DNA from 4 places in the Agarilytica rhodophyticola genome. Region 4 is predicted to be linked to each of the others. Evidence: predicted binding sites of a transcription regulator. Region 4 holds the regulator's gene; each other region holds the start of a gene.

Region 1 (5,280 bases), 1.1 Mb from region 4:
AGCAACCACCTGCTCCAAGCTAATATTTTCTTTCTCCGCTAAGCTGCGTAATAGCTCAGCTTTGCGCTCGCCGTTAACAATGGTTCCAGATGTGTTGCCGGTAACCTTGCCATCAACAATTTCTAAGTTATTGGCAAAGACGTAATCAATGCCCAGTTTGCGCTGTAGGTACTCACCAAAGTATTGGAAACCACCGGATAGTATTGCGGTTTTATACCCCAACTTACGTAAAGTAGTGATTAGGTGTTCGGCGCCTTCGGTTAAAGGCAGTTTACTAGCAATGTCCTTGAGCACAGATTCATCCAAACCTTTTAGTAAACCCATACGCCGCCTGAAGCTTTCGTTAAAATCCAATTCTCCAGACATAGCAGCATGAGTAATAGCAGCAACTTCTTCACCAATACCTGCAGCCTTGGCTAACTCATCGATCACTTCTGCTTCAATGAGCGTCGAATCCATATCAAAACATACTAGGCGGCGTGTTCGACGAAACATATTATCTTCTTGAAATGCTATATCGATGTCGAAGGACGAAGCCACTTTAGCAAGCTGAGCACGAAGCTTTACAATATCGGTGGCCTGCCCACGCGCAGAAAACTCCACACAAGCTTTGGTTTGATGTTCGCTGTTAACAAGAGAGACACGCCCTGACAAACGACTAATGTTATCAATATTCAAGCCGTGATCGGCAACCACCCGAGAGAGTGCAGCGATATGCTCAGAGCTAATTTGACGTGCTAATAGTGTTACAATATGTCTAGGTTTACCCTGCTGTAAGACCCAGTGCTCGTAATCATCGGCTTTTACAGGCTTAAATTTCACTTGCATGCCAAAGTCATACATACGGTAGAGAATATCTTTGACTACATTACCTGAGTCGGTATCGTCTTCAAACTCTATCAGCATGCCCAGAGAAAGTGTTGAATGAATCACTGATTGGCCAATATCTAAAATATTTGCCTGATGTTTGGATAAAATTTCGGTTACGGTTGAGGTAACGTAAGGCTTATCTTCGCCAAAGATTGTAATAAGTATCAGTTCACGCACGGTAAGCTTCTATTTCGTTGAGTACTAAGCCATTATAGCGGCTATAGTCTCTAATACCTATTAACTATAAAAACAAGAAGAATTAATCTGTTGTTTATACACATTCGTTTTATAACACCTCTTGCTGCCACTTGCCTAGGAGGCCTAGCTGCTCTTTTCTTATGCAGCGCACTGTTTATCCCTGCGTCACACACTAATAATGAACGCTACATTGCCAATTACGGTAAAGCTTTATCTGCAATGGCTGCAAAACAGGCCATCGATGCTACCTTTAATCACGATTTAGTGCGCTTACAAGTTATTTTGCAAGATGTGGTAGAAAACCCCCATGCATTGTTTGCCACCATTCATGATGTTGAAAATAAATTACTCGTACAAGCAGGCAACGTACACTTGAGTTTGGGAAATAGTACTACATATACAAGCCCTATCGTCTTGCATGACAGTATCGCTGGGTATGTTTCTGTCAGTATCGACGCCGAACCCTGGTCATTACGCTCGATTATTACCTTATTGATTGCTTCAGCAATTTTACTTTTAAGCCTTGCAATATGGTCGTTGTATCGCAGCAAGGCAGTCACTTGGGATTTTTCAAAAATATGGCCTCAGCGAAGCCACGAAGGCAAGAGCGACGAGCTGGGCCAGGCTGAAAACTCTCCGTTAGAAACAGAAACACAGCCTGAACCTGCGACAACCACACTTGAAGAACCTCAAGAACAGGTATTTGCCGTTATTCATATAAAAAATCTCAATGTGCTTAGGCAACAGCTTAACGGCCAAAATTTCAGGGATACCCTGAGCCGTCTAGAAAAGATTATCAGCGATGTTATGGCTCTCTATGGCGGCCATCAATTCCAGCTGGTTGAAAACTACTATGTGCTGACATTCCATGTGCAGGACAGCAAAGGAGAAGCACTTTTCCACGCCATATGCAGCGCGCACTTAGTGCTAGAGCTAGCCAGTATTATAGACCGAATCCCACTTGATTTAGCTGCATTGGTATCGGCTAATGAGCATGACATTACACCAGAGAATATGACGTTCGCAGGCCTAATTGTGGAGGCTACGGCAGGCAGTGAAGCTCTGATCAATCGTCGCATCGAGTTTGTATCACTGGGAACTGATGATGGCCGCCAAGTAGTATCGGGCTTTCATCAACCTTTTCAAAGCCTATTAGAAAACCAGCGCAAGCAACTTGGCCAAATGTTATCTTGCTAGACCCTCTTGCTGAACAATGACACTGAACCATGCTTTCATCCCCTGGTCGAAGAATATTCAAGTTGTATTTCAACGTCAGCCTGTACTTGTGAAGAATTTGTGATTTACTTCATAAGTGAAAAGTGCGATTGTAGAAATACTGTAAAACATATGTCATTGAGCTTTCATAAACTAGTATTAGTCTGCGCGAATGCGTCGCATAGATTACTCTTTTGAGTCAAAGCTTAAGGTCAACTGATGATAAATATAGAACAAGCTGTACTCAATAAATTTCCAGGCTTTGCTGCCCAGCCCACGCTGATACGCAAGCCTGCTATATCCTTTCTTAAGCGCCTGATTCATGAAGACGAAATCAATGCCTTCCTGGAAGACAATAAAGATGCTTGGGGATTTGAGTTTATTGACCGAATTTTCGAGTACTTTAACTTCAGCTACGTTGTCAGCGCTAGAGATAGGGCTAATATCCCGGCGTCCGGCCGTGTGGTAATTTTTGCCAACCACCCGATTGGTTCCCTCGACGGTCTGGCGATCCTGAAGTTGGTGGGCGAAGTACGCTCCGATGTGCGTATCGTTGCTAACGACATGCTCAGCCATTTTAAGGCCCTAGAAGACCTCATCATACCTGTTGATAACATGGTGGGCAGCGGTGCCAGACGCAGCTACAAACGCGTCCTAGAATGCCTGGAAGACGAGCAAGCAATCATTGTGTTTCCCGCTGGTGAAGTCTCTCGTGCACACCCTACTGGAGTCAAGGATACACGCTGGCGTCCAGGCTTTTTACATTTTGCCCGCAAGGCCCAGGCGCCCCTGCTGCCAATTCGCATACACGCTAAAAACTCCCTACTTTTTTACGGCGCCTCGATGGTGTATAAGCCCTTAGGTACGGCACTGCTGGCAAGAGAGATGTTCAATAAGCACTCCCATGTAATCAAGTTCAGTGTCGGCGAAGGTATTCCCAGTCAAACACTTAAATCAGAAACTGTTCATGATAGAACTCTTGTCAGTCGGCTTAAAAAGCACCTATATAAGATAGGCAAGCATCGACGCCCTATCTTTGAAACAGAAAGAACCATTGCCCATCCAGAGGACAGGCGCCAGTTATTAGAAGAGCTTAAAGAATCTGAATGCCTAGGCGAAACACGAGACGGTAATAGAATTTATTTGGTGGATTACAAGATAGATTCTAAGGTCATACGAGAAATCGGACGCTTGCGTGAGCTCGCTTTTCGAAAAGTAGGCGAAGGTACGGGCAAAAAGCGAGATCTAGATCAATTTGATCAACATTATCGCCATTTAGTGTTATGGGATAGAGAAAATCTGGTCATCGCCGGCGCCTACCGCTTGGGAGAAGGCAAGAAGATCATGCAAAGTATGGGAGTAGATGGATTTTATACCCGCACGCTTTATACATTTCGGCCAGAATTTACCCCTTATCTCGAACAGTCCGTTGAACTTGGGCGCAGTTTCGTTAACCCAGATTACTGGGGCAAAGCTAGTCTCGACTATTTATGGCAGGGGCTGGGAAGCTACTTAGCCAAGTACCCAGAAATACGCTACTTGATAGGCCCTGTAAGTATGAGTGCAGAATATCCTAAAGAGCTTATGGATACACTTGCCTACTACTATCGACGCTATCACCCTACGGCAGAGACACTTGCCGATGCTTATCACCCTTACAAGCTGGATCAACAAATTATCGATAAGCTTGATAAGGAGTTTGGGGATCTTGAATCACAAGAAGCTTTTGACTTTATGCAAAAACACTTTGTCAAAAAGGGTCATAGAGTTCCCATCTTATTCAAGCAGTATACCGCGATTTTTGAAAACGGCGGCTTTAACAACATTGTATTCAGTGTTGACCCGGATTTTGGCGATTGTCTAGATGGTTTATGCTTAGCCGACTTACATAAACTTAAAGCCAGTAAACGTAAGCGTTATATAGAAGATCAAAAACTTAACCGAGTCTAGAATTTGTTATTACCCCTGCGGATTAATAACAAATTCCGGGGGTTTTCAAGTGCGCTGTATTAAAAGCGAATGAATAGTTTAAGATCATCTGATAACTAATTATTAAGCTCACACACCACGCAACTTATCTCCGTTATTAACTAACTCCCAGCCCTCACGTATTGCTTCACATTTTTGATTGGTGATAACAATATCTTATATTGTCCAGTAAAAAATGGGTTTACCCGAACAACACCCAAAGGAAATTTTAAGCTCGCAGCATTCGATTAAATGTTACTCTTAATTCACTAATTTATTAGCTCATAAACATGGCAAACTTGTCCGCCATCTTGCCCAGATTAATAGTTAACAAAGCACGAGACACATAATTTTCCATATTGTCGCAATATGACATTACCCCCAAGATCTGCAAAGAAAAACTCAAACTGCAACGACAAAAAATCCAAGCACTACTATCAAAATATAAAAAATTCTGTAGTCTCTGCTCCCCGTTATTTTTCCGTTTTTTTAAATAGTTTGGTAAAGATAGTATGATGATTAAAAAAATAAATTTCTTCCTCTATAGCTTATTATTAGTTATTTCAACAGGCGCCATTGCTGAAAATAAACACTACCTAGATGAAAATAGAGAAGTATCCTTTATTATTCCTTTTTCTCAAAACCATCACTATGTCCACACAGATATTGTAATCAATGCCACACGAGAGCAGGTATGGGAGGTTCTTACCGATTTTAATAGTATGCCAATTTGGAGTTCTAGCTTACTTGGCATCGAAGGTGATATTGAGAATGGTGCCCAAGTGATAGTGAACTTTAAGATCAGAGGTAATGTTTTTCAAGTTCCTCACACTCTTATTTATTATGAAAACTTAGGGTTTGGTTGGGCTGAAGAAATTGGTAATTTACCCGGGATTACAGATAATCATCGTTACATTGTAGGAAGAAGTGACGGCAGTAAAACACTCTTTATTCAATCCGACGAATTTAAAGGCATCAATAGTGAACGCACTACAGCTGACATCGCCGAGGGTGTTAAACAAGTGTATA
Region 2 (5,280 bases), 1.4 Mb from region 4:
TTATTAATAGATATACTTATAGAAGTGTTTTTAAATGAATACCAGCTGAAAAATACTGTTTAGTATTTTCAGCTGGCATCGCTAATGTATATTACTGTCTTAAATTATCCGTGTAATAGTGTTAATTTCTTAACAATTATTACTCTTCGCATTTAAATAGCCTGCCTTCTCGACATTCATCATTGCCTTTACCGCCAATGATAAAGTTTCTGCCGGGGCCACCATAAAGGGCATCGTTGCCTCGTTGACCAAAGATAAAGTCGTTACCACCATCGCCAAAGACAATATCATGACCTGAACCGGCGATGACTTTGTCGTGGCCGTCACCAGCACAAACGAAGTCATTGCCTCGACCTGCAAAGATAAAATCTGATCTATCGGTACCGACGATAACATCATCTTCCTTGGTTCCAAATAGGAAACCACGGTAGCGGCGGCCATCCTGAAGACCACCTACAATGTAACCATCTTTAACGTAAATCGTTGCAACCCGTGAATTACACACTGGCACATCTGGGAACTGAATGCCTACCACAACTGGGTCATGGTCAGCTGAGCGATAAGGGTCTTGTGCGTAAAGAGGCAATAAGCCTGGCTTGGCTTCGAATGAACGCTCGCCACTATCAAGTACCGTATCGTTGTAATCGAGTAAGTTGACTTCATCAGCATTGATATGCCATTCAGTAACACCAGTGATGTAAGGCACAAGTTCAGGGCTTGCAAGAGCGTGATCGAGATAACCTGTTTGCCCATCGAAGATAAAGCTGTATGCATCGTCGCCCTCAAACATGTCAATTACATCGACATATCCCGCATCTTTAAATGCTGTAATAGGATCTTCATTGCGGTAAGCATTCATATCACCGATGACAAGGACAAAATCAGTATCAACGCCAGTTGGGTTTTCTGCTAGCCATTGCGTTTCAACTTCCGCTGCTAGAGTTCTTGTTAGGTTACAGTTGGCTTGGCCTGTTGTTCTATCATCGTCGCCAGCACCACAACCGGAGCCTTTCGACTTAAGATGATTAACCGCAACAACGAAAGATCTTTCAGAAGCGATTTCTTTAAATGCTTTCGCTACAACAGGACGATTTCTTGAACGGCCAACGTTAGCGGGGTCTGTAAATGATGGATCATCTAGTATTGCCGTGTTGCCAAAGGCTTCTACAGTCTCTAACTTGTAAAGTAAACCAACAGTAATTGCATCTGTACCAACAGTGCCTGTTTCTATCGCCGCATAAGTTGGGCAGCTCTCGTTAACTGCATTAACTAGGGTAGTAATAGGAGCTTCAGACATGCCTTCAACAAGGTTTTGTACTTCCATGAGACCAACGACATCTGCATCTATAGCACAAATTGCTGAAACGATTTTTCTGGTTTGTCTTTCTAATTCCTCGGGTGAATTTGCCCCACGACAGTCAATTGTTCCTTGTGGGCCACAAGCGGGGTTGCCATCGTCTATTGTGGTGAAATAGTTAAGAACATTGAAGCTTGCTACTTTAAGAGAACCACCTACATCCGCTGGTGTTTCAGTGCGAGGATTAGCTGACTCAAAGGTGTATTCATAGTTCTCGACTACTGGACGTATACGCCAAGCATTTGCGCCTGAACCTGCAAACGACCAATGTAAAACACCTGTTAAGTTTTCGATAGTATCGCCAGCTCGGAAGCTATTATCCACAGAGAAGCCTGGCTGAGGCAGGAATACAGGAACATCATTGAAAACAGCGATATTTTGTGTGTTGTTGTCATCATCCAGGATAATTCTACGCGCAGCAAGATCAATTTGATGAGCAATTAACCCTTCTTCTGTTGGCAAAAATGCATCAGTGAATTGACGCGGACGACCATTGGCTGTCAGTACCACCTGGCCGAAACGATTTAGTGCAAAGTGCTCGGAAACCGTTAGTTCAGCAGGGAAAGTAACAAGCATACCTTCTGTTTGTTCAAAGTAAGCGTTAATTTCTGCTGTTGCACCCGTTAAATCTGCTGCCGTTGTGGCAACAGGTAAGGCTAACTCGACAGGGCTAGGCATTGGGTTGCCAGAGCTAAGAACAGTAATGTCTGTATCCCTAGTGGCGTTGATTTGGGTCATGTCAAAAAAGTCGTTGGCTAAGCCAGTAACGCTAACTAAGTCACCCACACTAACGTCTACCGAACATGAGCCGCAGAATACAAATAAACCTTCTGAAGTTGCTGGATCGCTATCAGCATCGCTGTCCTCTTCTTGTACGAAGAATCCACGCAGTTGTGATTGTGCTTGGAAATCAGCAGTAACAATCGCTTCAATCGTAAATACAGCGCTGTTAGGAATCGCATTACTATTGCCTTGTACAGTATGAATAGCTACGACTTCCGGAACTGGGGTCGGCGTTGGTGTTGGCGTTGGTGCAGTGCCTGCGTCATTGCACACGCCGAAAGTATTTTCAGCTGGAGCATTCCAAACACCGTTGATCTTCTGTAAAGAGAAGCCTACAGGTGTTGAGCTTGTTTCTGCTACACCAATGTCATTACTTGTCATTCCCAGCGCTGGGCCGTCAGCTGCGGTAAGGCTGCCTTCGTAGCTAATAAACTCAACAACACTGCCACTTGCATCCAATAGTGCGATGGCATCCGGAGAACCATTCTGAATACCCGATATGGCTTGTACTAATGTGCCCGCTGAGCAGCCCTGCGCAGCTGCTAGCTCACCACTCAAGGTCACAGTGTTGTAAACGCTGTTATTAGAGCCGTTGTATAGTGCAAGTTGCCAACCATCGAGGCTAGTTCCTGCTGCTCCCGTAATTTCGACAGCTTCATCTACATCACCACCGGCGTTATCGTAATGTAACTCGCTAATACTGATAGCACTTGGTACTGGAGTTGGCGTTGGCGTTGGTGTAGGAGTCGGAGTCGGAGTTGGCGCACCCGCTGCGACTTCAGTAGTGCATGTGCCAAATGTATTGGCGACTGGGCCTACCCATACACCATTTACCAGTTGTAATGACTCTGTCGCAGGAGTAGAGCTAGATTCACTTACGCCAATATCCGTACTTGTCATGCCCGCCGCTGGGCCATCAACAGCATTGAGAGGCCCTTCATAAGAAATGAATTGTACTACGTCACTGCCGTTAACTAGAGCAATACCGTCTGGGCTACCGTTTTGGATTCCTGCTATATCTAAAACGAGGGTACCGCCATTACTGCCGCAACTTGCATCAGCAGTGACAGAACCTGTTAACGCTACAGTGTTATATACAGAACCGTTAGAACCGTTATAAAGTGAAACACTCCAAGCACTCAGGTTGGTATTAACTTCAGTGCTAATTTCTATGGCTTCGTTAGTGTCCGATCCTGCATTGTCATAGTGGATTTCACTAATAAAAGTATCTGCATGAGCATTGGCTGAAAGCCAACTGCCGCATACAGAGAGGACAACCGCACAGGTTCTCCTCGATAAAATATTTGCGATAGGCATGAAATACTCCATTTATTGACGAATTTGACGCCGAGAGTGGCGCTTATTATTAAGTTCTTGTAAAAGGCGGTGGCAAGCCTAGATGGCGCCACTTACTGCCTTCTTTCATTTTTATGAAATTTTTATTAATTTTTTGTGCACACTTACGGGCAACATTTTTACTCTGTTTCGTAAGAATTAAAGCGCTTCTACTATTTGGCTAACACTAGCCATGTCATTTGATAATTCTGACCTCTTAGTCAACGAACGAAATTGGATAATACGCAATATAAAGTGACAAAACTTCTAACTTTTAACTGTTTTGTGTGTTTTTTGATCTGTTTGAGGCGATCATTCACATGCTAAGAAAATATAGATGCCGCTTTAATTCCGCTTTATTTGTGTTCACTGTCGCAAAAAAAATGAACGGGGGAATGAATAGCAAAAACTACGCCACTCTTAATTTTTATACTTATAAGCTAAGGCCAGTAATTTAAAATGTACAGCTAGTCCATTAAATAAGTATTCATTATTTTTAAGCAAATAATATTATGCCAATGTATTGTTTAAATTTCTTACCATAATATATCGTTAACTAGTTTCCTAGTCGCTTTTCTGTTTTATCGGTATCTAAAAAATTTTCGAAAACTTCTTATTTGAGATTTACAGAATTTTTTAATTATCAGTACGAAATAAATTGTAATAATTCGACACCGAAAATAAGAATAGAGAATGAGGACTTCATGTGGAAACCAAATATAAACTTAACATATATAGCATTTTAGTTTTTTAAATAATCATGAGATAGCACGAAAGGCATGAGAAAAATGTGATTCGATAGTTAAATTTAAATCTTATAAACTCTATAAGAATACTGATTTAACTATTGTTAAAAGCTAATAATCTATTGCCATATTAGAGTGCACTATAAAAATTTTACTATGGTGTTTTCTGACCAATACGTTATGAATTAGTAATGTTTCAACAAATTTGTCATTTTTTATTGTTATCGTTAAAAACGAAATCCCATAGTTAGTTTCCCTTCAAGGTATAAAAATATGATTGCAAAAAAAATAATGCTGTGCGCGCGAGTTAAATCAATACTGATATTACCCATTACTTTAGGCGCTATGAATAATGCTTTTGCCGCTCCACCTGCAAATTACTATAACAGTGTCGATCAAAGTTCAGCAGCTGCTTTACGCAGCAGCCTACACAATGTGATTGATGATCATAAACGTTTTCCCTATACCTCCTCATCAACAGATACATGGGATATTTTAGAGCGCGCAGATCAGGATGAAACTAACAGTTCAAATGTAACGACTATATACCGCAATATAAGTTATGTTAAGCAAGGCGGTGGTAATAGTTTATATAACCGCGAACATAGTTGGCCAAAGTCTTATGGTTTTCCTGATGATAATAGTAGAAATTATCCCTATACAGATACACATCATCTTTTTGCCGCAGACATAGGCTATAACTCTTCACGTAGTAACCATTACTTTGATAATTGCAGTCCCTCTTGTTCAGAAAAAGCAACGACAGCAAACGATGGCCATGGCGGTCAGGGGGGAGGCTATCCTGGGGATTCAAACTGGGTCGACTCGAACAGCTGGGAAGTATGGAAAGACAGACGTGGTGATATTGCTCGCGCAATGTTTTATATGGATTTACGTTATGAAGGTGGAAGCCATGGTGTTACTGGGGCATCAGAACCTGATCTACGCTTAACTGACAATACCAGCTTGATTAGCAACTCGCGTACAGGTAACAATGAATCCGTTGCTTATATGGGACTGCTTTCAACATTGCTAGAGTGGCATGAGCAAGACCCTGTA
Region 3 (5,280 bases), 2.3 Mb from region 4:
ATATGCAGGTGAGGCCAGTATCACATGGGCTATTGCGATGGTGGACTTGGATCAAGATGGTGATGTCGACATTGTTACTGGGGATGATCAAGGCCCAGGGCCATTTCCTGGTATTGATCACGGTTTAATTCATGTATTTGAAAATGACGGAACAGGTAACTTCACGGATATTAGCAGCCAGCTTGGCCTTGATGTCGTAGGAGCTTGGATGGGGCTTTCCTTTGGCGATATTAATGCTGATGGTTTAATGGATCTGTTTGCGACTAATGCCGGTGATTATGTAAATGCAGATGATAATTTACCGCCTTTTTCAGACAATAATCCTAGGCCCTTCCCCTTTGCCCTAGGTGCTTTTGCTTCACGTTGGTTCATCAACAGTGAAGGCGGTAAATTTGTGCAGCCCAGCGCAGGTGACACTGTTGCTAGTGTTTTTGGTTGGGGTACTGTAATGCTTGATTATGACAACGATGGCGATACTGATATTGCTTACGGTGGTGGGCTTGATGTTGGTACTATTTACGAAGCGTCACCCAATGTATTACTTAACAATAATGGACAAGGGCAATTTGTTTACGACACTCTCGCTTTAGCCGATAGCACGAATCACAGTCGTAGAAATGTTAAGGGTATGGCAAAGGGAGATCTCAACAATGATGGTTTTGTTGATTTGGTGTCGGTATCAAGTTTCGATATTGATGCGCCGCTTACACCGCATAAGACTCAATGGAATAGTGCTGTTGATTCTCAATCTTTCTACTTACCTATTTTCCTCCAGAAAAATCCGGAGGAGCTTGAATGGACTGGAAACCGGGCTATTGATGGCAGTTTATCAGTCGAAATAAACAGTGCTGATAATAATAACAACTGGGTTTCCATAAACTTGCTTGGGACAAAAGGTATAACCAAGAAAGGAAGAGTTAATCGTGATGCCTTAGGAGCTGTTGTTAGTGTAAAATCATCTCTGGGGAAAACGTCTATGAGTCCTGTTATAAGTGGTGCTAGCTTTTCTTCTCAAAATGCACTAAATGTAAACTTTGGCCTTGGTCAGGCGGCATCGGGTGATGTAGATATCCTATGGCCTGGCAATGTGCGCAATCGGTTGTACAATGTAAAAGCTTATGAAACTTTGACTTTGCCTGAAATACCATGCAGCTATACAACTAAAAGAAAACTACACAAGTATAAAAAATGCCTACGTCGCTCCTTCAGAGAACTACATAGTGCGGGTAAGATATCCAAAAACTTAAAAGTTAGAATGTATAGAAGCGCAGTGCGAGCATATATCGAGCACAATCGCGATAGGAAAATCTAAAAGTTGTCTATTGATGGCCGAATAGCTTTTATTATTCGGCCATTAATGGCTAGGTGTAATTCTCTGACAAATTGCCTATGATGCCTATTCAACTGAGTTGGCTTAAATTGGGTGAAAGCTGCAAACTAGCAATATTTATTGAAGTTTGACATTTTTTTCCGAACGTTCGCGAATACTCTCCATCGCTTGCAAAAATTCAGTGTAATTGTTGGTGGTGGTGACACATTCTTTAGCAAAGTCTTCCAGTGTATAGCCTTGCTTTTCTGCTTCTGCCGTCCAAAAATCGATAAGGAACTCGCTCAACCCGTCGATCTGTTTGGTCGATTGAGTTTTTAGTAATTGGTTGAATAAGCGGCAAGATTCGGTTATTTTTGCTTGCGAAAAACGATAGAGTAATGCATCAATATCCTCGTTTGCAGCACAGTATACATTTGCTGAACCTATTAAAAGCAAAATAGTGATGATAATTTTCATAATAACGAATGCCAATTTAATTAACCCCATTGTAAGTAAAAATGAGGAAAGCTCAAGAGCATCGTAACTTAGTCTGATGATAATAAATTGCTTGTGTTTCGGTTTTGTACCTTTATGGAGACGTCTTTTTTGATATTTTGTAATAACTGCTTATATTTTTGATCGAATATCCATACTTCCACCCGTTGATTTTTGTGCCGTGATTCTCCGGTGCTAGAAGCAATAGGAAAATGGTCACCGAAGCCTATAACCGACGCGGTGTTAACGCTATGCTTACGCAATTCTGTTTTTACAGATGTCGCTCGCAGCTTTGACAGTAATAGGGATCGTCTATTCCTATCTTTTGTATTGCCAAAGCCTATAAGCTGGATAATTTTATTTCTTTGTTCTGGTGCCTGCATGTAGTCAACCAATCTCATAATGTCTTGTTTGGCTTTGTTATCTAAGGCTGAGCTATTAGATTTGAAACGAAAGTTAATGGAGAGGCGTTCTCCTTTTTTTACCACATCAAGATACTCCTCTGGCCCACTAAGATCATTTATCGCAATACTCAGTGGCCTTTGAGAAATAAAGCCAGAATCTTCCACCAGCTGCTGGCCTGAGTCCGATTGAATAAAATCTAAAAAGTATTTAGCGTGAACATTAAGTTTATTGGGTAGACTATACATGTAGAGTCTTCTTGATAAGGGGTAATCTTCAGTTGCAATAAAAGCAACTTTTGGATGTATCGCTTGGTTTTGGGCATCAGATATTGCTAGTGCTTTATTATTACCTATAGACGATAGATCAACGAAGCCAATCCCGTATGGATTTTGGTAGATATTCTGTGACAGCATTTTACTCGATTCAAAGCGCTGTGTTTGGCGAGAAAGGAAATGGTTTTTACCTAGCACAATAGTGCTAAAGGTTTCCCATGTGCCTGATTTATGGTCACGCGCATATCTTGCAATAGGAGCATTAGTGCCGTTTAGCTCTTTCCAATTATTTATATTACCCGAGAAAATCTCTCGGATTTGCTGTACTGAAAGTGTTTTTATGGGGTTTTCTGGGTGGACAATAATAGCTAAACCATCGAGGGCCACCACATGCTCTGCCTCAAAGTCATTGAGATCAATTATTTTAGAAATACTTTCGTTTTCATCATATTTGATGGGGCGAGAAGACATGGCGATATCAGCACTGTTGTCTTTTAATCCCATAAAACCTGTACTTGAACCGTGTGCATAAATATCTACATATGCACGTACTTCACCATTTAAGCCTCCTACTCGAAATTCATTATCGATTGCACCTGGGATGATAGTCACAGACTTGAGTCCTCTTTGCTCCAAGTAGTGCTTAGTCCAATGAGGTGCAAGTTTTGCTCCTATAGTGTTGGACCCTTTTATCGTGAATAGTAGCCCTTGATCGGTCTTTGCTAAGGGAGGAGGTGATTCTTTTGCAGTGTTATTTTCTTGTGCGGATAGTGTATTTGAGGCAAACAAGAATAAGAAAAAAATGATAAAACTATACTGCATAATGTACATCCGTAGAAAAACCGCATACGCTATTTTGAAAATGTTGCATTAATATGACAGAGTGGCGTTTGTTTCCTATATTCTATTTTCGGATATACAGGGAGCAAGCCTGGAATTTGTACTTTTTTACGATCAATAGGTGTTTAGGAATATTATAAGTATCATTTATGAAGATTTTACTAAAAGACAGCGATTTAAATGACGATCTTAAGACATTTGCTGAAAAACTCAATTTAGATATTGTCTACAATGATGCTGAAGTTGAGTCTCTCGCCCTTAGTTATTCTACTGATGGTGTTGCTCTGTTACAAAGAAATGGTCGCAGGTTAATCAAAACCTGTGCAGACTTTATTGCTGGAAGTGCCGCTCATAGGCGTCGCTTTGGAGGTGGCAGGGGGCAAACTATAGCGAAGGCGGCTGGCTTGAGTAAAGGCTTTGTTCCCAGCATTCTCGACGCCACTGCTGGCCTTGGGAGAGATGCTTTTGTTTTGGCATCCTTGGGTGCAACAGTAACGATGCTGGAGCGATCGCCTATTGTTCATGCTCTACTTGAAGATGGTTTGGCACGTGCAAAAGTGTTTGCCGAGGAGCAAGCTGATGGTGAACTGCTTGATATCATAGGGCGAATGACACTAGTGAATAGTGATAGTTTTGATTATATGCAAACAGACAATACATATTTTGATGTTGTGTTTCTTGACCCTATGTTTCCAGAAAGAAAAAAGACAGCACTTGTAAAAAAAGAAATGCGTGCTTTCCACTCCGTCGTTGGTCAGGATGAAGATGCTGATCATTTACTTGATAAGGCTCTTCATATTAGCCGCTATCGTGTTGTGGTCAAGCGCCCACGTATTGCGCCTTTCCTAGCGGGAAAAAAACCAAGCTACCAATTAGAAGGGAAATCCTCGCGTTTTGATATCTATACTTTAAAAGCTTTACCGATATAAAACCCTACGCTAAGTGTGAGCAGGCTTGGCGAATGCTAAATATTTATTCCGTTTTAGCCAAGTATTCTAACGTAGTTCGAACAAAAAGTCGCTGGGCACAATGCTACCATCAGGCGCATTCCAGATACTTTCTCATGCATTTTCTGCGATATAGAAACAGACAAAGCCAGCCGGCTCACCATCAAGTTCTGCTAACAGAACGCGCTGGATAGATTTGGAGAATTAGACTCAGAGAGTTATACCCCTTACTTTGTTTATCTATAGCCGAAGTGAGGTTTACCAATGTAGACAAGAAAAAGTAATTATCAAAAACATGAATATTGCCTACATATGTGATGCAATTTATCTAGGGCCTGTTATAGACCCTAGGGTGTCGGCATTTTTCTCTTTATTGCTCTTTATTATAGGTCGCGTTTATATAAAGCCTCAATTGTGCTTGATGCTAACGCATTAGCTTTTACCATGTAGCCGGTTAGAGCGCCGGAGGCATTTTCTGGTAATTCTAAGGTTTTTGACAGAGCATATAAGGTAAATTGATAGCGATGGGCACCATCTCCTTTAGGGGGGCAGGCACCGCCAAAGGCTTTTGTTCCATAATCGTTGGTAATTTGAATACTACCTTTGGGCAGTTGTTTGCCATCTTTACTACCTGCACCTGCTGGCAATGAAGTGATTTTGGCGGGGATATTGACCACTTGCCAATGCCACCAGCCACTGCCGGTAGGTGCATCGGGATCATGGACTAATAGGGCGAAGGCCTTGGTGCCTTTAGGGGCGTTAGACCAGGAAAGCTGAGGTGAGATATCGTTTCCTTGGCAGCCAAAGCCCTGAAACTCTTGTGCTTTGTCCATAAACTCACCGTGGGCGATATCTTTGCTTGATAGTGAGAAGGAGTCAGCAACAACTGAAGTTGTTGCTGTTAACAATGAAAGTAATAGTGCAAATGTGCTGGTAATGCGTTGCATAATGCCTCCGATACAATAGTGTTGGAAAAAATTAGTATTTGAAGAGATATATATAATAGGGATTA
Region 4 (5,280 bases):
TTACAGCGCAAAAAATGGCAGAAACACTAGCGATACAGCAAAAAGCAAAAGCTCGTAAAGAGTTTTACGCAAAAATGGTGCATGAACTTCGCACGCCACTTAACGCTATCGTAGGCTTTTCAGATATTTTATTAGCACGCACAGAAGGCAAATTGTCTAACGAAGAATTAGAACAATTAAAACTTATAAAAAAGGCAGGGTGCCAACTCAACGAACTCGTCTCGGCAACATTGGATGTCACTAAAATAGAATCAGGCCGAATGAGCTTAAATATTAGTGATTTTGCCATTTCAGATCTCTGTGAAGAAACGAAAGAACAAGTTGCGAGTCTTGCGCAGGAGAAAAACTTATGCCTACGTTACACCAGCTCAACAGATTTACGAATATTCTCGGATAAAACTAAAGTTCGCCAAATTCTGATCAATCTTTTATCAAATGCTATTAAATATACCAATGAAGGTAGTGTTCATTTAGTCGCTAGTGAAAAAACGGATCTTGAGCTTGGCGAGTGTCTCAGCCTTTCAGTATCTGATACAGGTATAGGTATTCCGGCAGATCAAATACAAAAATTATTTCAGAGCTTTGAGCAAGTCGATGATGAAAGGACTATTGATATTGAAGGAACAGGGCTAGGTTTAGCTCTGGTCAATAACTTGGTAGAGTTGTTAGGCGGAAACATAAGTGTAACAAGTAATTATGGTATCGGTAGTACATTTGAAGTGCTCATTCCATTTATGAACACCTTACAACCACAATAAAAAGGCACTGAATAAGATGAAAAGGAAGAGTCAAATATAAATTCTTAAAATATTGATTCGAGTGCGCGAAAATTTTCTTTTATCAACTTACTCAGTAATGAGAATCAATTTAAATAATATGTTCCCGTAAGTTTTTACCTGCTTTAAAACTAACTTGTTTACTCGCTGCAATTTCAATTAAGTCTCCTGTTTTTGGATTGCGACCTTGCCTTGCTGCACGCTGTTTAACGTTAAAAGAACCAAAACCAATTAAATTTAAAGGCTCACCACGTGCTAGTGCATTTGTGATGTGCTCAAACACAGACGACACTGCATCATCAGCTTCACGCAAACTTAAATCCGCAATATCTGCAACCGCATTAACTAAATCAGCTTTTCGCATATTTCTCTCCTATCGCAAAATTATCTAAAAGGTGATCTCCCAGATTATTCGCAAAAAATAATAGGCTTAGCCCAAAATATACAAACAACCTTATTGGAAGGCACCTGTCGAGAAAAATGAGTACTTTACTTATTATTAGAACTCTGGATTTATCCCCAATAAGTCCTCCCTATAAATACAAGAATATTAATAGAGAAAACAATACAGATAAAATTTACCCAGCTCCTTTAGCCTAGCCAAAGTTTGAGGGTTTTGTACAAAAATCCCTTAAAAAAGTAAAAATGTTTTTCATTAGTGGTAGTTATAGCTGAAGCAATATAAATTGGCATAAAGAAAAGCGCGCTATTTTCGTGCTGAGTAAGGCGCTCATTGCCGCGCATAGTGGGCCTATGGGCAAAATGAGCAACGCCACACAGCGCTAAAATAGCCGGTTTTATAAGGTCAGTTTATAGTGCTTCAGCTATAGTGTATTCTTGCCCCTTTTTCGAGCCATAACATCTTATGAATAAAGAAAAATTGATCCAATATGGACAATTAATGCGCCTTGACCGGCCGATTGGAATTTATCTCGTTGCATGGCCAACACTCTGGGCACTGTGGCTAGCGGCGAAAGGGTTTCCCGATTGGGACGTACTGATCATCTTTCTATTGGGTGTAGTCGTAATGCGCTCGGCAGGATGCGTCATTAACGATTTTGCTGATCGTAAGATTGACAAGCATGTAGAACGAACAAAAAATCGCCCACTGACATCAGGTATTGTGAGTAGCAAAGAAGCCCTAGGTTTATTTGCCGTTTTATGTATAGTGGCATTTGCCTTGGTGCTCTTAACAAATACACTTACGGTAATGCTATCACTAGGCGCCTTAGCTTTGGCTAGTGCTTACCCATTTATGAAACGCTACACCCATCTGCCACAGGTCGTCCTCGGCGCAGCTTTCGCATGGGCTGTACCTATGTCTTTTACCGCTCAGACAGGAGAGCTGCAGCCGTCTATTTGGCTCATCTACACTACTGTTGTTCTATGGACTGTGATCTACGATACGTTTTACGCTATGGTGGATCGCAAGGATGATATTAAGCTTGGAGTCAAATCTACCGCCATTTTGCTTGGAGATTCGGATTTGATAGTCACCAAAGCTTTACAGGTGATCACTTTAATTGCCTTGTATATGATGGGTAGCCGATTTGAATTAGGCATTGTATACAAACTCAGCTTACTCGCTGTAGCTGCTCTCTTTGTTTACCAACAATATCTGATACGAGAGCGTAAGCCACAACTATGCTTTAAGGCATTTTTAAATAATAATTGGGTCGGTATGGCAGTGTTTGTAGGTATCGCTGGGGACTATGCGACTAAAACTTTGTAAGCCTTATAACCGGACTTAAAACCGAGGAACCTATCCTAAAAGCGCAAAAGAATCTATTCTTGTCATAAAACGGCAACAAAAGCTTTATTTAATGCGCATGTCGCTCACATTCAATTTCCCAGAGCTTGAGTCCAAAGGTTATGCCTAATGCCAGATAAGAGAATTTTGGTCGTAGACGATGAATCCCCTATTAGGGACATGCTGCGTGTTGCTTTAGAAATGGCTGAGTACCATGTGCTTGAGGCCGGTGATGCACAAGAAGCTCACAGCTTAATTATTGATAAAAAACCGGACTTGATACTCCTTGACTGGATGCTTCCAGGTACCAGCGGTATAGAGCTCGCTAGGAGGCTAAAACGCAACGAAGTCACACAAGATATCCCTATTATAATGCTGACAGCAAAAGGGGAAGAGGATAATAAAATCCAAGGTCTTGATGTCGGTGCCGACGATTATATTACCAAGCCATTTTCACCCAGAGAGCTAGTTGCACGTTTGAAAGCTGTGTTACGCCGAGCGGAATCACACAGTGCACAGGAACCCATTCAAATTGATGGTCTTTGCCTAGACCCCACTAGTCATAGAGTGACAATCAACACCATACCCATCAATATGGGTCCAACGGAATATCGTTTGCTAGAGTTTTTCCTCACCCATCAAGAGCGCGTCTATACCCGTAGCCAGCTGTTAGATCATGTATGGGGCGGCAATGTGTATGTCGAAGAGCGCACTGTCGATGTGCATATACGACGATTGCGTAAAGCGCTAAGCGTTCAAGGGCATGATAGATTTATTCAAACTGTACGTGGCGCTGGCTATCGGTTTTCGAATAAAATAGCACCTGCCCACAACTAAACTAGCGTTTCTCATACTATGAGTAGAGGTCTAAAGACTGAGCTTCGCTGGCTCGCTTTTGTCACCATCACCTCCTTCGTCATCGGCTTTTCATTCGATGCGGAATTCGTATGGCTATCAATAGCTCTGTTCCTATTTATTATATGGCTGCTCTATCGCACGGCCCAACTTGAAAGCTGGGCAGCGCAAGCCCGTCGTAGCGGCCCGCCGGGTGATGACTTCGGCGGCATATGGGGAGAAATTGCCGACGATATAAGACTTCTCTCAAGACGCTACGAAAAAGACAAAGTGCGCTTGCAAGCTGTTGTGACACGTGTACAGGAAATGACTTCCGCGTTGGCAGATGCGGTAATACTTGTCGATAGTCGCGCAAATATAGAGTGGTGGAATCGCTCCTCACAAGACCTATTCAACTTTCAAGATATCGATCGCGGCCACAAATTAGTCAATATTATCCGCAATCCACGTTTTATTAACTATTTTGAAACACAAAGCTATAGCTCTCCCCTCGAACTTGAGTCTCTTAGAAACGAAGGTCAACATTTAGAATTCCATGTCCATCCATTTGGCCAAGGAGAGCGCTTGATTGTTATCCGTGACGTTACTCGTGTTAATTTGTTGGAACAGATGCGTAAGGATTTCGTCAGTAATGTCTCCCACGAGCTGCGCACGCCTCTGACCGTCATAAAAGGCTATATAGAAACTCTCATCGATGCCCCAGACCTATCGAAAACACTGCGCAATGCCTTTAATCAAATGCTACAGCAGAGCGATAGGATGACAGCATTAGTGAATGACTTGATCACGCTAAGCCGTCTAGAAACTGATCAAACCGAGCTCAAACCAAAACCTGTTGCCTTATCGCCTCTATTAGAAACCATCGTATCCGATGCCCAAGCGTTGGGAGGGAAGATACATCATCAGATTACTCTGAGTGGCGATGCAGGGGTATCAATTTTGGGCAATAACCAAGAGCTTCACAGTGCCTTCTCAAATCTCACCTTTAACGCCGTTAAATACTCACCCGAGGGCGGTGGTATTGATATAAGTGTCACTCAAACTGAAGAGGCATGCATCGTTAGCGTCACCGACAGTGGCTTAGGCATTGACCCTAAGCATATCCCAAGGCTTACTGAACGTTTCTATCGGGTCGACGATAGCCGCTCAACCGCTCTAGGAGGTACAGGTCTGGGACTTGCGATTGTGAAACATGTTCTTGCCCGACATGACGCAGAGTTAAAAATCACCAGCCATCTCGGCAAAGGCAGTTCATTCAGTTGCTATTTTCCCATCGAGCGAATACTTCGAGAAAAAGTCGCTTAATACCTTTTTTAGTGTTAGCCACTATGAAAAGTACACCTGTTACCTCTAGATAGATTCAGGTAAGCTTCCACGACCATTTTCAAGAGTATGTGAGTTGTGGAAGTTAAGTTTCATCAATCAATCGCACAAATCGCGGCCCAAGATTGGGATGCACTTTGGCAAACAAAATACCCATTTACCCAGCACGCCTTTTTTAAGGCATTAGAAGAATCTAACAGTGTCGATACCGCCGGTAAGCAAAATACGGGATGGCAGCCAAAACATCTTAGTATCGAAGAAAATGGAAAAATCATCGCCGTAATGCCTCTGTTTGTAAAAGGGCACTCTTATGGTGAATACGTTTTTGATTGGTCCTGGGCCGACGCTTACCATCAAGCGGGTATCGAATATTACCCCAAGTTACTTAATGCTATTCCATTTACCCCGGCGACAGGCCCTCGTATAGGCTTTTCAAAGGATTTAAGTAACGAACAAAAACAGTCATGCAACACAGCAATAATCGAAGCGATTAAGAACTGTTTAAAAGAAGAAAATATGTCGGGCTTTCACAGCTTATTCCCACAAGATAATTCTACTTTTGAGCAAGCCCGTTTT

Evidence for each region. The regulator PhoB, encoded in region 4, activates phosphate uptake and scavenging genes when phosphate is short. The targets are predictions, from matches to a motif close to TGTCATAAANNTGTAACA.
Region 1: a site for PhoB is predicted at 2,428-2,445, ahead of olsF (bifunctional ornithine lipid synthase OlsF). Genes of this name have one in related genera too.
Region 2: a site for PhoB is predicted at 3,559-3,576, ahead of BVC89_RS24340 (ExeM/NucH family extracellular endonuclease). Genes of this name have one in related genera too.
Region 3: a site for PhoB is predicted at 3,345-3,362, ahead of BVC89_RS20550 (substrate-binding domain-containing protein). Genes of this name have one in related genera too.

What each region holds. Positions count from the first base shown of each region.
Region 1 is NZ_CP020038.1:1,492,092-1,497,371, reverse strand. It holds gene serB (phosphoserine phosphatase SerB) at 1-1,047, opposite strand, end outside; gene BVC89_RS06340 (hypothetical protein) at 1,138-2,265, shown strand; gene olsF (bifunctional ornithine lipid synthase OlsF) at 2,503-4,233, shown strand; gene BVC89_RS06330 (SRPBCC family protein) at 4,764-5,280, shown strand, end outside.
Region 2 is NZ_CP020038.1:5,878,209-5,883,488, reverse strand. It holds gene BVC89_RS24340 (ExeM/NucH family extracellular endonuclease) at 140-3,457, opposite strand; gene BVC89_RS24335 (endonuclease) at 4,495-5,280, shown strand, end outside.
Region 3 is NZ_CP020038.1:4,961,040-4,966,319, reverse strand. It holds gene BVC89_RS20560 (CRTAC1 family protein) at 1-1,312, shown strand, start outside; gene BVC89_RS20555 (hypothetical protein) at 1,448-1,786, opposite strand; gene BVC89_RS20550 (substrate-binding domain-containing protein) at 1,855-3,303, opposite strand; gene BVC89_RS20545 (class I SAM-dependent methyltransferase) at 3,471-4,250, shown strand; gene BVC89_RS20540 (YbhB/YbcL family Raf kinase inhibitor-like protein) at 4,652-5,215, opposite strand.
Region 4 is NZ_CP020038.1:358,353-363,632, reverse strand. It holds gene BVC89_RS01565 (PAS domain-containing sensor histidine kinase) at 1-758, shown strand, start outside; gene BVC89_RS01560 (HU family DNA-binding protein) at 868-1,140, opposite strand; gene ubiA (4-hydroxybenzoate octaprenyltransferase) at 1,642-2,508, shown strand; gene phoB (phosphate regulon transcriptional regulator PhoB) at 2,656-3,363, shown strand; gene phoR (phosphate regulon sensor histidine kinase PhoR) at 3,382-4,686, shown strand; gene BVC89_RS01540 (GNAT family N-acetyltransferase) at 4,783-5,280, shown strand, end outside.